DNA from 3 places in the Bradyrhizobium sp. NBAIM08 genome. Region 1 is predicted to be linked to each of the others. Evidence: predicted binding sites of a transcription regulator. Region 1 holds the regulator's gene; each other region holds the start of a gene.
What was found. The regulator LexA, encoded in region 1, represses DNA repair genes until DNA is damaged. The targets are predictions, from matches to a motif close to TGTTCNNNNTGTGTTCNG.
Positions count from the first base shown of each region.

Region 2: the regulator LexA is predicted to act here: its motif matches at 1,928-1,945, upstream of I6F37_RS28345 (helicase-related protein).
Region 3: the regulator LexA is predicted to act here: its motif matches at 2,067-2,084, upstream of I6F37_RS22715 (putative DNA modification/repair radical SAM protein).

Region 1 is NZ_JADYVR010000001.1:170,796-175,640, forward strand. It holds gene I6F37_RS00815 (alpha-hydroxy acid oxidase) at 1-220, shown strand, start outside; gene I6F37_RS00820 (HAD family phosphatase) at 249-872, shown strand; gene I6F37_RS00825 (hypothetical protein) at 1,031-1,234, shown strand; gene glp (gephyrin-like molybdotransferase Glp) at 1,454-2,662, shown strand; gene lexA (transcriptional repressor LexA) at 2,839-3,540, shown strand; gene I6F37_RS00840 (hypothetical protein) at 3,930-4,367, shown strand; gene I6F37_RS00845 (GAF domain-containing protein) at 4,581-4,845, shown strand, end outside.
Region 2 is NZ_JADYVR010000009.1:285,729-290,573, reverse strand. It holds gene rpmB (50S ribosomal protein L28) at 1-143, opposite strand, end outside; gene I6F37_RS28350 (DUF3108 domain-containing protein) at 703-1,521, shown strand; gene I6F37_RS28345 (helicase-related protein) at 2,226-4,845, shown strand, end outside.
Region 3 is NZ_JADYVR010000006.1:385,230-390,074, reverse strand. It holds gene I6F37_RS22725 (DNA polymerase Y family protein) at 1-1,317, opposite strand, end outside; gene I6F37_RS22720 (ImuA family protein) at 1,214-2,002, opposite strand; gene I6F37_RS22715 (putative DNA modification/repair radical SAM protein) at 2,165-3,400, shown strand; gene I6F37_RS22710 (UdgX family uracil-DNA binding protein) at 3,400-4,842, shown strand.

The DNA.
Region 1 (4,845 bases):
CGGCCGGCTGCAATGCTGGGCGCTGGCGGCAGCCGGCGAAGCCGGCGTCGCGCGGATGCTGGAGTTGCTCGAAGACGAGGTGCTGCGCTGCCTCGGCCTCCTGGGCGCCACCTCATTCGCCGAGCTCGACAAATCCTGCCTGCATCCGGCGGCCGCCACCAACGCGCCCAGCGTGTTCAGCGCGTTCCCGCTGTTCGACCACGAGCCCTATCGTTACTGACGCGCCATACCGAAGTGAAAAGGACGCAATGACATCGCTCTCTCCCGGCAGCGCGGATGCGCTGCTGTTCGACCTCGGGCGCGTTGTGCTCGACATCGACTTCTCCAAGGCGATCGCCTGCTGGGCGGGACATGCCGGCTGCCAGCCCGAGGCCATCATCGCGCGCTATGTGCGCGACGAGGCCTACCGGTTGCACGAGATGGGCAAGATCAGCGATGGGGACTATTTCGCCTCGCTGCGGTCCTCGCTCGGGATCGGCATCTCGGATGCGCAATTCCTGGAAGGCTGGAACGCGATTTTCGCCGGCGAGATGCCTGATATCGCCGAGCTGTTGCCGCGGGCGGCGAAGCAGATGCCGCTCTATGCCTTCTCCAACACCAATCGGCCGCACGTCGACTATTTCTCGAAGGAATATGCCGGTCTGCTCGGCCATTTCCGCGAGCTGTATCTGTCCTCCAGCATCGGCCTGCGCAAACCGGATGCCGAGGCCTTCGACCATGTCGTGGCGGCGATCGGCGTGCCGGCCGAGCGCATCGTGTTCTTCGACGACCTCGCCGAGAACATCGAGGGAGCGCGGGCGCGCGGGTTGACCGCCGTGCATGTCACCTCGCCGCGTGATGTCGGGAACGCATTGAAAGCACTGGGGATCTGAGCCGCGGGAAAGCCCGGAGCGCGCTCACTTGCCGGAACAAAAACTGCTGAAAATGTGGAACCTGATCACTTTGTGCATTTTTATACAGAGTTCCGGGAACGGAATACCACCCTTCGGACTCATGAGTCCGTTGGGACTTCTACATTGGACTGATCGACGTGCTGGGCAAGACCTATCTCACCAAGCAAGCCTCTCTCCTGCTCGAATTCGCCAGAACCACCTCGGATTCTGACCTCTCCGCCAAGCTGATCAGCAAGGCCGCCGACCTAAAATCCCAGGCGGACCCGCTGCCGGACAAGGATCAGGGTCCCAAGCCGCCCGACGTCGCGGACATCAGTCCGGGCGATCCGACGGGGCGTTGAACGATGTTGGCCGTGGCGCTCGTCATTCTCGTCCTTGCCATGGCAATCCTCGTTCCGGTCTGTCTCGCCTTCCGCATCATGCCGCGGCGGAGTTGAGCCGACCTCCTCCACCCCGCGATCACGCAGGATAAATCATCCCGCGTGCTGCTTTGCCTCACGCCTGCACTCGGCTAGAACTCTCGCCGCCCATTGACTGATGTGCTCAGCAGGAGTTCGCCCGTGGCCCTGATGCCGGTTTCTGACGCGCTTGCCGCGGTGCTGGCCGGCGTCGAGCCGCTGGCTGAACAGATGGTTTGCCTCGACGAGGCCTACCATCGTGTGCTCGCCCGCGATGTCGCGGCGCGGCGCACGCAGCCGCCGGAGGCGATGTCGGCGATGGACGGCTATGCCGTACGCACGGCCGACGCGGCAAACGATTCGAGGTTGACCGTCGTCGGCGAGGTCGCGGCGGGCCGGCCGTTCGCGGGAAGCGTCGGCCCCGGCGAAGCCGTGCGGATCTTCACCGGCGGCGTCGTTCCCGACGGCGCCGATGCCGTCGTGATCCAGGAGGACACGGCTGCCGACGGCAAACATGTGACGATCAAGGAAGCCGCCAGTTTCGGCCGGCACATCCGCCCTGCAGGCGTCGACTTCCGCGAAGGCGACGTGCTGCTGCGCAAGGGAATCCGCCTCACCGAGCGCGATCTCGCCCTTGCCGCCGGAATGAATCATCCGCATCTCGCCGTCATCCGCCGCCCGAGGGTTGCCGTTCTCGCCACCGGCGACGAGCTCGTGATGCCGGGCACCACGCCTGGTCGCGGCCAGATCGTCTATTCCAACGGCTATGCCCTGCATGCGCTCGCCCGCAGCGAGGGCGCCGAGACCATCGACCTCGGAATTGCCGCCGATACACTGGAGGCGACGTCCGCCGGCATCCGCCGCGCGCGCGAGAGCGGCGCCGACATCCTGATCACGACCGGCGGTGCCTCGGTCGGCGACCACGACCTGGTCCAGCAGGCGCTCAAGGGCGAAGGCATCGCGATGGCGTTCTGGAAGATCGCGATCCGGCCGGGCAAGCCGATGATGCACGGTCGGATAGGCGCGATGCGCGTGATTGGCCTGCCCGGCAATCCCGTGTCGTCCTACGTGTGCGCCTTCCTGTTCATGGTCCCCTTGATTCGCGCCCTGTCGGGCCGTTCAGCGATTCATCATCGGCGCGAGCGCGCCGTGCTGGGCCGCGATCTCGCCGCCAACGACCAGCGCGAGGACTATCTGCGTGCGCGGCTGGAGGAGCGCGACGACGGCACGCGCGTCGCCCTTCCGGTCAGCCATCAGGACTCCTCCCTTCTTGCGAATCTCGCTGCGGCACAGGTACTTCTGGTGCGCGCACCGTTCGCGCCGAAGGCCGAGGCAGGCACGCCTTGCGAGGTGCTCCGGCTGCCCGTCTGAGCCGCCCAGCCACACGCATTCCGCGAGCTTGGCCGCGTTCACCATAAATTAAGCAGTTGCGGAACACATATCGAACATATAGTGTCCGTTCATGATTTGTTTCGAGGATGTAGCGGCTTAGTGCCGGCTTCATCGTGTCGGAATCGAACGACATCAACCGGGGGACTTTGGTCGAGATGTTGACGCGCAAACAATACGAGCTTCTGCGGTTCATCAGCGAACGTCTGAAGGAAAGCGGCGTGCCGCCGTCCTTCGACGAGATGAAGGATGCGCTCGACCTGCGCTCGAAGTCAGGCATCCATCGCCTGATCACTGCGCTCGAGGAGCGCGGCTTCATTCGCCGCCTGCCCAACCGCGCCCGTGCCATCGAGGTGATCAAGCTGCCCGAGCTCCAGGCCGCCGCCGGCAATCGCCGTGGCTTCACCCCGAGCGTGATCGAGGGCAATCTCGGCAAGGTGCGCGCGAGCTCCAGCCCGCCCGCGGACGAGGGCGAGCGCCCCGTCGCGGTGCCCGTGATGGGCCGCATCGCCGCCGGCACGCCGATCGAGGCGCTGCAGACCCGCAGCCATACCATCAGCGTGCCGCCGGACATGCTCGGCTCGGGCGAGCACTACGCGCTCGAAGTGCGCGGCGATTCGATGGTCGAGGCCGGCATCCTCGACGGCGACATGGCGCTGATCCAGCGCAACGAGACCGCAAATACCGGCGACATCGTGGTGGCATTGATCGACGACGAGGAGGCCACGCTCAAGCGCTTCCGCCGCCGCGGCGCCTCGATCGCGCTTGAGCCCGCCAATGCCGCCTACGAGGTCCGCATTCTTCCGCCGAACCGCGTGAAGATCCAGGGCAAGCTGATCGGGCTTTACCGGAAGTACTGATACGGGAAACATCAAGCGCCGCGCGCGTTTCGATCGGCATCGGCGATCCAGGATCGGAGCGGATACTTGTCCGCTCCGGCTGGACGGTTTCTCTGGTTCTGCGCCGGCTGTCCGGTCCATCCTCCCGCGCGACATTCGCCCGCGCAGGCGCACAGCAATCTCGCTCTGCTTCACCGGTAGAGTTGTGCCGGCAGTGCTGATAGCTCCGGCCGAATGCAAGGACGCGAGGTTTGTTCCTATCGAATCCGGGAAAGATAATGTGATCGCGCGCTGCGGACGCGAGCCGCAGATTTGCCCATAACCGAGCAGAGCGTTGTATGCTTCCACTCTGATAGAGGCCTGCGCCTCGAAAGAGACGCGGGTCGCTATCCCAGCATGAGGAGCACCCGATGTGTGACTACAGCCTGCATGCCGTCGCGACGCGCCCCGCCGAAGTCGGCGAGACGATCGTCACGACAACCTTCCGCGGCACCTCGACGCGCGGTTTCGCTTCCGAAGCCGATCCCTCCGTCGCGGTCTGTCTGCTGCCGGGGACGGAGCTCGCTTTCGCCGACAATGTCCGCTACGACAACCGCTGGATCTGGACGCGCACCGTGAACTCTCGCGTCGGCAAGTTCGGCAAGATCGACCCGCACATTCCCGATCGCCATCATGACGCGATCGAATTCCCCGACGGCAAATACGTGCTGGTGACGCAGCTCGTCGAAGGCCAGCGCGCGACCGTGCTGCAATTGCCGGTGACGCAGCCGGTGCCCGAGCGCGAGCACAAGCCGCAGATCGTCGCCGAGACGCGGCCGCCCACGATCACGCGCTTGCCGATCGGCTGACGCCCTGCGCCCGACGGGGCGAGGCCCGGATTGAAATTACCGTCGCCGGCCGAGGCCGGCGAGCCCGGTGAGTTTGTGTTTCAGGACATTCGATCGGCGAGCCTCCGCGCCTCGTCGCCGCACGAAGTTTGAGCCGTCCTGCCTGAATTTTGAACGTCCGCTCCGCAGCCAGATGACCGATGCTGCAATGGCTTGAGGCGGCGGACAGGCTCCATGAAGACCTTCATTCGCGTCGTTGAACTCTGGGTACCCGACCGGGCGCGCATGCGGCTGGAATTCGGCGGCGGCCTCTACGACGAAGGGCTGTCCGCGTTCAAGGCCGTCAGCGAAGAGCTGCACTTCGGATATGACGAGGGACTTCCAGGCAAGGCCTGGGCCTGTGCCCACCCCGTCATCCTCACGAAATTCGCCAACTCCTATTTCAAGCGGACCGATCAGGCCGTTGCGGCCGGCCTCACCTGTGGCGTGGCGGTGCCGG
Region 2 (4,845 bases), on a different contig from region 1:
CGCACGTTGCGGCCCAGGGCTTCCGAGATGAACGTCACGTTGACGAGGTTCGGCAGGAAGCGGCGCTTGGTCTTGATGTTGGAGTGGCTGACCTTGTGGCCGACGAGGGGGCCCTTGGCCGTCAGTTCGCAGCGGCGAGACATGGCATAAATCCTTTAGTTCGAACCCCCAACGAGTGCGGCCGCCATTTCGGCGCCACGGGGGCAAATTCTTTCGTCCTTGCAGGGAGCGGGCGGACGTATAGGGGGGAAGGGGCCTTGCGTCAAGGTTTTGGGGCGATCGGGATGCGGGTTTCGCGCCCCACCCTCGGTGTCATCGCCCGCGAAGGCGGGCGATCCAGTACGCCGGGGCGGCGCGGCTGACCAGAAGCGCTGCGGCGTACTGGATGCCCCGCCTTCGCGGGGCATGACAGGAGGGTGGGGAGAGGTCGGCCCGCCCCCGTTACCGCCCGATCACCAAAACGGCAATGATTGTCGCGCCTTACCATCACATAAAGGGCGTATTCGCCGTCGAAGAGTCCGGTGGAGTTCCCGGGGCTGCATGCCCCGACACATTGTTTGTCGCCGGTTTTGGCTTAAGTAACAGCATATCGCGCTCTGATTGGATTATTTCGTGCCGACAACGCTTCATTTCGCGCAAGTCCTGCGCTCAGCCTGTCTGTGTCGGGGCGTCCGCTTGGACGTCCCCTTGGCCGGCCGGCTGATGGCGCTTTGTGGCCTGGCGGCGGTGCTGGGCCTGGCGTCCGGCGCAGCGCCCGCGGCGGCGCAAGGCAAGCTCGAGGCGCAATATGAGGCGACGCTGGCGGGCATTCCCGTCGGCAAGGGCGCCTGGAACATCGATATCCAGGACGACGTGTTCTCGGCGGCGGCCGCCGGCGGCACAACGGGGCTTTTGAAGTCGTTCACGGGCGGGTCCGGCACCGGCGCCAGCCAGGGGCGCGTCGTTGGTGGCGCGCTCGTTGCGACCGGCTACCAGGCCTCCACCACCACCCAGAAGAAGACCGAAGAGATCCGCATCACCCTCGACAAGGGCAATGTGAAGGATTTTGCCATTCTGCCGGAGCCGCCGGTCGATCCGGACCGCATCGTCGTTACCGAGGCGCATCGCCGCGGCGTGTGGGACCCGATGACGGCCTCGCTGCTGCGCGTGCCCGGCACCGGTGATCCCGTTTCGCAGGACGCCTGCCACAGCTCCGCGCCGGTGTTCGACGGCCGCATGCGCTACGAGCTCAAGCTCGATTTCAAGCGCATGGAGACCGTGAAGGCGGAGAAGGGCTATCGTGGCCCGGTCGTGGTCTGCGCGATCTATTTCGTGCCCATCGCCGGCTACATCCCCGACCGGCCCGTGATCAAATACCTCGCCGCCCAGCGCAACATGGAGATCGCGTTCGCCCCCATCGCCGGCACGCGCATCCTGGTCCCGTTCTGGCTGAAAGTGCCGACGCCGCTCGGCCCGGCCATGCTGGAAGCCACCAGCTTCATCACGTCGCCCCAGCCGCCAAGGGTCGCGAAGACGCAGTAGGCAAGGAGGCCGCACCGCTCTCTCCGCCGTCATTCCGGGGCGCGCCCCTTGGCGCGAACCCGGAATCCATTAGGCCGCAGAGACGGTTGCGCGATGGATTCCGGGCTCGCGACTGCGTCGCGCCCCGGAATGACGAGCGTTCGGCGTAGGCTAAGCAAAATCAATCACTTACCTACTGTGCATGGGGTTGTTTTCGCACCCTTTGTTTGGCCAGCCCGCCTGCTCAGGGAATCCATTTGACTCCTCCCCGATTCTGATTCGACTCGACACCATCCCCAGCTTTAACCACCCCGCTCGCTTGTGCGCCTCCGCAAAACTCCATCTAGTGCGCAACCAAGACGAGTCCCGCGACATGTTGCGTGAACGGAACGGGACTCACAGGGGAGTCAGCGATTCGGCCGCGATTCGTTCTAGAGTCGTTCCGAAGCTTAAAGCGAACGGGAAAAGCGTCGCAAAGTGAGACAGTTGCGCGGGATTTGGGGCGGGCGCTCTCACGCCCGCGGTGTGCCCCTCACCCTGAGGAGGCCGCGCAAGCGGCCGTCTCGAAGGGCGAGGGGCTTGGCTTGCCCAGCAGCACCAGCCGGGCCTTCATCCTTCGAGACGCGCTGACGCGCTCCTCAGGATGAGGAACGAAGAGCCAGCCCCCTCTCCGCCCCGGATAGCACTGACATTCGCCCAAATCGCCATTACCTAATCCCCTAGACATGGCTTTTTCCTCCTCTCCCTTCGCCTCCGAGCGCGCCCCCGGCGCGGGCGTCACTGCGGTGCTCGGTCCGACCAACACCGGCAAGACCCATCTCGCCATCGAGCGGATGCTGGCGCATCCCTCGGGCATGATCGGCCTGCCGCTGCGCCTGCTCGCGCGCGAGGTCTACAACAAGATCGCCGCTCGATCCGGCGAGGCCAGCGTCGCGCTCGTCACCGGCGAGGAGAAGATCAAGCCGAAGAACCCGCGCTATTGGGTCTCGACCGTCGAGGCGATGCCGCGCGATATCGACGTCTCCTTCCTGGCCGTCGACGAGGTCCAGATCGCCGCCGATCTCGAGCGCGGCCACGTCTTCACCGATCGCATCCTCAACCGCCGCGGCCGCGACGAGACGCTGTTGTTGGGCGCCGCCACCATGCGCCCGATCATCGAGCGCCTGTTGCCGGGCGTGTCCATGATCACGCGGCCCAGATTGTCGCAGCTCGAATTCGCCGGCGACCGCAAGATCACGCGCCAGCCGCGCCGCACCGCCATCGTCGCGTTCTCGGCCGATGAAGTCTATGCGATCGCCGAGCTGATCCGCCGCCAGCATGGCGGCGCCGCCGTGGTGCTGGGCTCGCTAAGCCCTCGCACACGAAACGCGCAAGTGGCGATGTTCCAGAACGGCGACGTCGATTATCTCGTCGCCACCGATGCCGTCGGCATGGGCCTCAATCTCGACGTCGACCACGTCGCCTTCGCCTCCGACCGCAAGTTCGACGGCTACCAGTTCCGCCGCCTCACGCCGTCCGAATTCGCGCAGATCGCAGGGCGCGCCGGCCGCGCCACCCGCAACGGCACCTTCGGCACCACGGGCCGCTGCGCGCCGTTCGAGCCCGAGCTCGTCAACGCGCTGCAGAACCACACCTTCGATGCGGTGAAGGTGCTGCAATGGCGCAATTCCAAGCTCGATTTCTCCTCGCTCGGCGCGCTCCAGGTCTCGCTGAACCTCGCCCCCGGCCACGAGACGCTGACGCGCGCGCCGATCGCCGAGGACATGCGCGTGCTCGATCACGCCGCCCGCGACGGCGAGGTGCGCGATATCGCGCATGGCAAGGCCGCCGTGGAGCGGCTCTGGGAAGCCTGCCAGGTCCCGGACTATAGAAAGCTGTCGCCGGCCGCCCATGCCGAGCTGGTGACGACGCTGTACGGCTTCCTGATGCGCAAGGGCTGCATTCCCGATGCCTGGTTCGAGTCCCAGGTCACCCAGGCCGACCGCATCGACGGCGACATCGACACGCTGTCGGCCCGAATCGCCCAGATTCGCACCTGGACCTTCGTCGCCAACCGCCCGGACTGGCTGAAAGACCCGGAACGCTGGCAGGGGATCGCGCGGGAGGTCGAAAATAAATTATCGGATGCGCTCCATGAACGCTTGACTGAGCGTTTCGTTGATCGCCGGACCAGTGTATTGATGCGCCGCCTGCGGGAGAACACGAGCTTGAATACTGAAATCGGCAAGACCGGCGAAGTCATCGTCGAAGGCCATGTCATCGGCCGCCTCGATGGCTTCACCTTTGCACCGGATGCGGCGGAAGCCGGCTCCGATGCGAAAGCCTTGCAGGCTGCAGCGCAAGCGGTGCTCGCCGGCGAGATCAACGCGCGCGCCGAAAAGCTGGGCAATGCGCCGGACGAGCAGTTCGTGCTCACCTCCGAAGGCATCATCCGCTGGACCGGCGATGCCGTGGCGCGCCTTGCCGCCGCAGACGAGGCGCTGCATCCGCGCATCCGCATCATCTCGGACGAGCGCCTGACCGGCGCGCCCCGCGACAAGGTGCAGGCGCGGCTCGAGCTCTGGCTCAAGACGCACATCGAAAAGCTGCTCGGGCCGATGTTCGAGCTGTCGAAGGCCGAGGACGTCACCGGCATTGCCCGCGGCATCGCCTATCAGCTGGTCGAGGCGCTCGGCGTGCTCGAGCGGCCGAAGATCGCCAGCGAGCTGAAGGATCTCGACCAGCCCTCGCGCGCCGTGTTGCGCAAATACGGCGTCCGCTTCGGCGCCTATCACATCTATTTCCCCGGTCTGCTCAAGCCCGCCGCGCGTGCGCTCGCCGCGCTGCTCTGGGCGCTGAAGCAGGACAATGTCGATCTCTCCGCGCTCTCGGGCGCGCAGCATCTGGCCTCCTCGGGCCGCACCTCGTTCCCGGTCGATAAGGCGCTGCCGCGCGATGCCTATCGCGTGCTCGGCTACAAGCAGGCCGGCGAGCGCGCGGTGCGCGTCGACATTCTGGAGCGCCTCGCCGACCTGATCCGCCCGGCGCTGGCCTGGCGCGAGAATTCGCCGGGCGAAAAGCCCGCCGGCGCGTTCGACGGCCGCAGCTTCGTGGTGACGCAGGCGATGACCTCGCTCACCGGATCTGCCGGCGAGGATTTCGCCTCCGTGCTGCGCGCGCTGGGCTATCGCATGGAGAAGCGCCCGCCGCTGCCGCCGAAGCCTGTGGTCGCCGAGCAGGTCGTGACCGAGCAGATCGTCCCTGAGACCGTCGCGGCCGAGACGCCGCCCGCTGAAGGCAGCGCGGAGACCTCGACCGAGGCTGCAGCGGAAGCCGTTGCCGGCCTGCCGGCTGAGGCCCCGGCCG
Region 3 (4,845 bases), on a different contig from region 1:
CGGCTCCGGCTTGTCGAACAGCCGCAAGGGACGCAGCGGCGGCTCGCTCGCGACGCGCGTCGGCCATTCGGCCTGCATGGCAGCAGCGAGATGATGCTGCGCCGATGCGGCCCGCACCGCGCTTTCGGGGATGTGGGTATCCTGCGGCAGGTGCACGACGACACGCCTGCCGCCGATCCGCGCGGCGATGCGGTCGATCAGCGCCGCGAGCTCGTCATTGTCGTGGACATGGGCATCGAGATCGCGCTGCTCCTGCACCACGATTTCGGTGCGGCTCGCCGACAACCGCACCATGTCGAAGCCGAAGCCGGGATCGAGGGGATCAGCGAGTGCATCGAGCCGCTCGCGGAACAAGCGGTCGACCACGGCGCTTCTGGTCACGGGACGTCCGGTCTCGACCGTGATCGTGCGCACCACGCCGTCGGTGCGGAAGAACGCGGCTTCAAGCCGCCGCGCGCCTTTGCCCTGCTTCTCCATGGACGCGATCAACGTGTCGGCGAGCCGCGACAGCGTCATCGCGATCATGGTGTCGGTCGCGATCGGCTCGGCAAAGCGTTTTTCCACGATGTAGTCGGGCGGCGGTTTGCGCGGGCTGATCGGCGCATCGCCCTGCCCCAGCGCATGGGCGAGCAGCGTGGAGAACCGCGCACCGAACCGCGCCGTGATCTCATGGGAGCTGCGGGAAGCGACATCGCCGATGGTCTTCAGCCCGGCGCGGCGCAGGCCGGTGGTGATGGCTTCACCCGCACCGAGCGCGGAGACTGGAAACGACCTGATCGCCTCCGCCTCGCCGCCATCGGCCACGATGGTGCCGGATACCTGCCGCGTCAGCGTGCGGGCGCAGATCGAGGTGCCCGCGATCGCCGCGCTGACGGCAAAGCCTTGCCGGCCGAGCGCACGGACCAGCGTCTTGAGCAGCGCGGCCTCGCCGCCGAACAGATGCGCGCAACCGGTGATGTCCAGGAACAGCCCGTGCGGTGGATCGAGCGCCACCAGCGGCGTGAAGCGGTCACACCAATCGGCGATATCGCTGAGCGTCTTCGCATCGGCCACGGTATCGGCGTCGAACACACGCAAATCCGGGCACATCGCCCGCGCATTGGCCAGCGGTTGGCCGATATACAGGCCGAGGCGCTCGGCGGCCTCGTCCAGCGCATGGATCACCAGCGCATTGTTGTCCTTGATGACGACAATGCTCGGCTCATGGTTGGTTTTACCCAGCCCGGCGCTGCCAAGGAACCGCTGGATCCTGTCGATGGGCAGGCGCGGCAGCCACAGGCTGAGGATACGTCGACGGTTCACTGAACTGGCACTCATCACAATTCCATTCCATGATCCACCGGCCGCAGGGGCCATGACGATTGCGCAAGAGCTCGGCATCGAACACCGGCGCGCCCCAGGCACTCCACACCGAGCCCGGCGGCGAAGGCGCCGCACGCAGCATCCATCGTGTCTCCGCGGTCGAGGGCAGCGGCTGCGCGGCCATCCGCAGCAAGAGGCCGGTCACGCCCGAGCCTTGCGCGGCCAGCGTCAGCTTGCGGCTCGCCACCAGATCGAACTGCCTGGTCTCGCCCCAGAGCTCGAGCACGACGGCGCCGAGCGCATCGCAGGCAAGCGCATCGGCCGAGGTGCGTAGCGCGCTCTCGACATCGGCGGCGCGCACCATCACCACACAGCGCGGATCGAGGCCGAGCTCGGATAGCCCGCTCATCGACAGCGCGCCGGTTTCGAGCTCCGAAAAATCCTGCCGCACCCACAATAGCGGCCGGCGCGCGCTCACGCGTCCCGCAAGGCCCATGACGAACCCCGTCGCGGCCGCGCCCTGTCGCCCCTCGCAAAACACCTCGTGGATCGCCGCGCGCGCGAGCCCGCCCTTCAGCGCGGCGTCGGCCGCGCCATGGCCGAGCGCGATGCGATCGCGCGGATGCACGACTTCCGCCGTCTCGATGCGCTCGATCTGGCCGCGCAGGATCGCAAGCGCGCTCATACGTGCGCCGCTCATGCTCGCCGCTCCTCAGAGGTGATTGCCGATGGCTCTCAAAAAAAGAACCAGCGGCTGGCTCATTTGTTCATGATATGTTCTAATATAAAGCTAACGGCGCCGGCAGAGTCAATCGAATTGGCGCATCCAAAGATTCATGAGCGGAATCAAAGAGATTCAAACATGGACGTACAACGCAAGCTGGAGATTCTGGCGGATGCCGCCAAATACGACGCATCCTGCGCCTCCAGCGGTACCGAGAAGCGGGATTCCAGCGACGGCAAGGGCATGGGCTCGACCGCGCCGGGCATGGGCATCTGCCATTCCTACGCGCCGGACGGACGCTGCATCTCCCTGCTCAAGGTGCTGCTGACCAACGCCTGCAATTACGATTGCCTTTATTGCGTCAACCGCGCCTCCTCGAATGTCCCACGCGCCCGCTTCACCATCGACGAATTGGTCAGGCTCACGCTCGACTTCTACCGGCGCAATTACATCGAGGGCCTGTTTCTCTCCTCCGGCATCATCCGCAGCCCTGATTACACGATGGAGCAAGTGGTGAGCGTCGCGCGAAAACTGCGCGAGGAGCATCATTTCCGCGGCTACATCCATCTGAAGACCATTCCCGAGGCCGACGACGCGCTGATCGCCGAGGCCGGCAAATATGCCGACCGCCTTTCGATCAACATCGAGATGCCTGAGGAGACGAGCCTGCAGCAATTCGCGCCGGAGAAGGACGTGCGCGCGATCCGCCGCACCATGGGCCGGCTGCGGCTGAAGCTGGACGAGGCCGAGGAGAGCCGCAGCGCCAAGACGAAGGCCAAACCGCAGCGCTTCGCGCCCGCCGGACAAAGCACGCAGATGATCGTCGGCGCAGATAGCGCCTCCGATCACACCATTCTCCACACCAGCGCCAATCTCTACGGCGCCTACCGGCTGCGGCGCGTCTATTACTCCGCCTTCAGCCCGATCCCCGATGCCAGCCGCGCGCTGCCCCTGCGCGCGCCGCCGCTGCTGCGCGAGCACCGGCTCTACCAGGCCGACTGGCTGATGCGGTTCTACGGCTTCGACGTTGGCGAAATCGTCGACGACAGCGCGATGCTGCCGCTCGACATCGATCCCAAGCTGGCCTGGGCGCTGCGCCACCGCGACCGCTTCCCGCTCGACGTCAACCGCGCCAGCCGCGAGGAGCTGCTGCGCGTTCCGGGCTTCGGCACCAGGACGGTCGAACGCATCATCGCGACGCGGCGCACCACCACGATCCGCCTCGCCGATCTCGCGCGGCTGCATGTGCCCCGCAACAAGGCGCTGCCGTTCATCGTCCTCAGCGATCACCGCCCCTCACCGCATCGTCTCGATGCCGCCGGGTTGATCGAACGGTTCAAGCCGAAAGCAACGCAACTGGGATTTGGCTTCTGATGCAGTACATCATGCTCGACACCGAAACCGATTACGACGGCTGGCGCAAAGCCGCGCGCAGCCTCGTGCTCCATCACGTGCCGCCCGGCGCGGTCACCTGGACCGTGCAGGGCCACGAAGCCGAGCTGTTCGCACCGTCCTCGCCGTCTCCGATCCTCGAGGTGAACGACGGCACGTTCACCGTCTCGGCAAAATTCGTCGAGCTTGCCAAGGCGGCGATCCTGCATCGCGACGGCGAGCGGTTTGCGATCCTATATCGCCTGCTGTTCCGGCTGAAGGACAATCACGATCTCATTGAGGTCGCGACCGACCCCGATGTCGCGCTTGTCACGGCCATGGCGAAAGCGGTCTATCGCGACGAGCACAAGATGCATGCCTTCGTGCGCTTCCGCGAGATCGGCCGGGAACGCCAGGCGCACTACGTCGCCTGGTTCGAGCCGGAGCATCACGTCGTCGAGCTCGCCGCGCCGTTCTTCGCCAAGCGCTTTGCCGACATGCCCTGGTCGATCCTGACGCCGGACCTCTGCGCGCATTGGGACGGCCATGCGCTCTCGTTCACGCCGGGCGTCAGCAAGAGCGAGGCGCCGGGCGAAGACCGGCTGGAGGAAACCTGGCGGCGCTACTATGCCAGCATCTTCAATCCGGCCCGGCTCAAGGTGAAGGCGATGCAGGCCGAGATGCCGAAGAAATATTGGAGGAACCTGCCCGAGGCTTCGATCATTAAGCCCTTGATCGAGGACGCCGAGCGCATGACCGGCGCCATGATCGCCAATGCCGCAACCGATCCGCACAAGCCTCAGAAGCGGCCGGAGGCTCCGATGAAACGCAAGTCAGCTGCCGACGATCTCGAAACGCTCCGCGAGGAGGCCGCGCATTGCCGCGCCTGCCATCTCTACAAGGACGCGACACAGACCGTGTTCGGCGAAGGGCCGAAGAATGCCAACATCATGCTGGTCGGCGAGCAGCCCGGCGACAAGGAAGACCTCGCCGGCCATCCCTTCGTCGGCCCGGCCGGGCAAATGCTCGATCGCGCACTGGAGGAGGCCGGCGTCGACCGCAAGAAGGTCTATGTCACCAACGCGGTGAAGCACTTCAAATTCGTGCCGCGCGGAAAGATCCGCCTGCACCAGAAGCCGAACACACCTGAGATCCGGGCGTGCCGGCTATGGTATGAGCGGGAAGTTTCGACAATCCAGCCCGATCTCATCGTGGCAATGGGCGCCACTGCCGCGCAGAGCGTGTTCGGCAAGATCACCCCCATCGGCAAGAACCGCGGCCGGTTGATCGAGCTTCCCGACGGGCGCAAGGCGCTGGTGACGGTGCACCCGTCCTATCTGCTGCGACTACCTGATCCCGAAGCCAAGGTTCTGGAATATCGGCGCTTCGTCGAAGATCTGAAGATCGCCGCCGGCCTGCAGAAGAAGGCCGCACGGGCTGCGTGAATA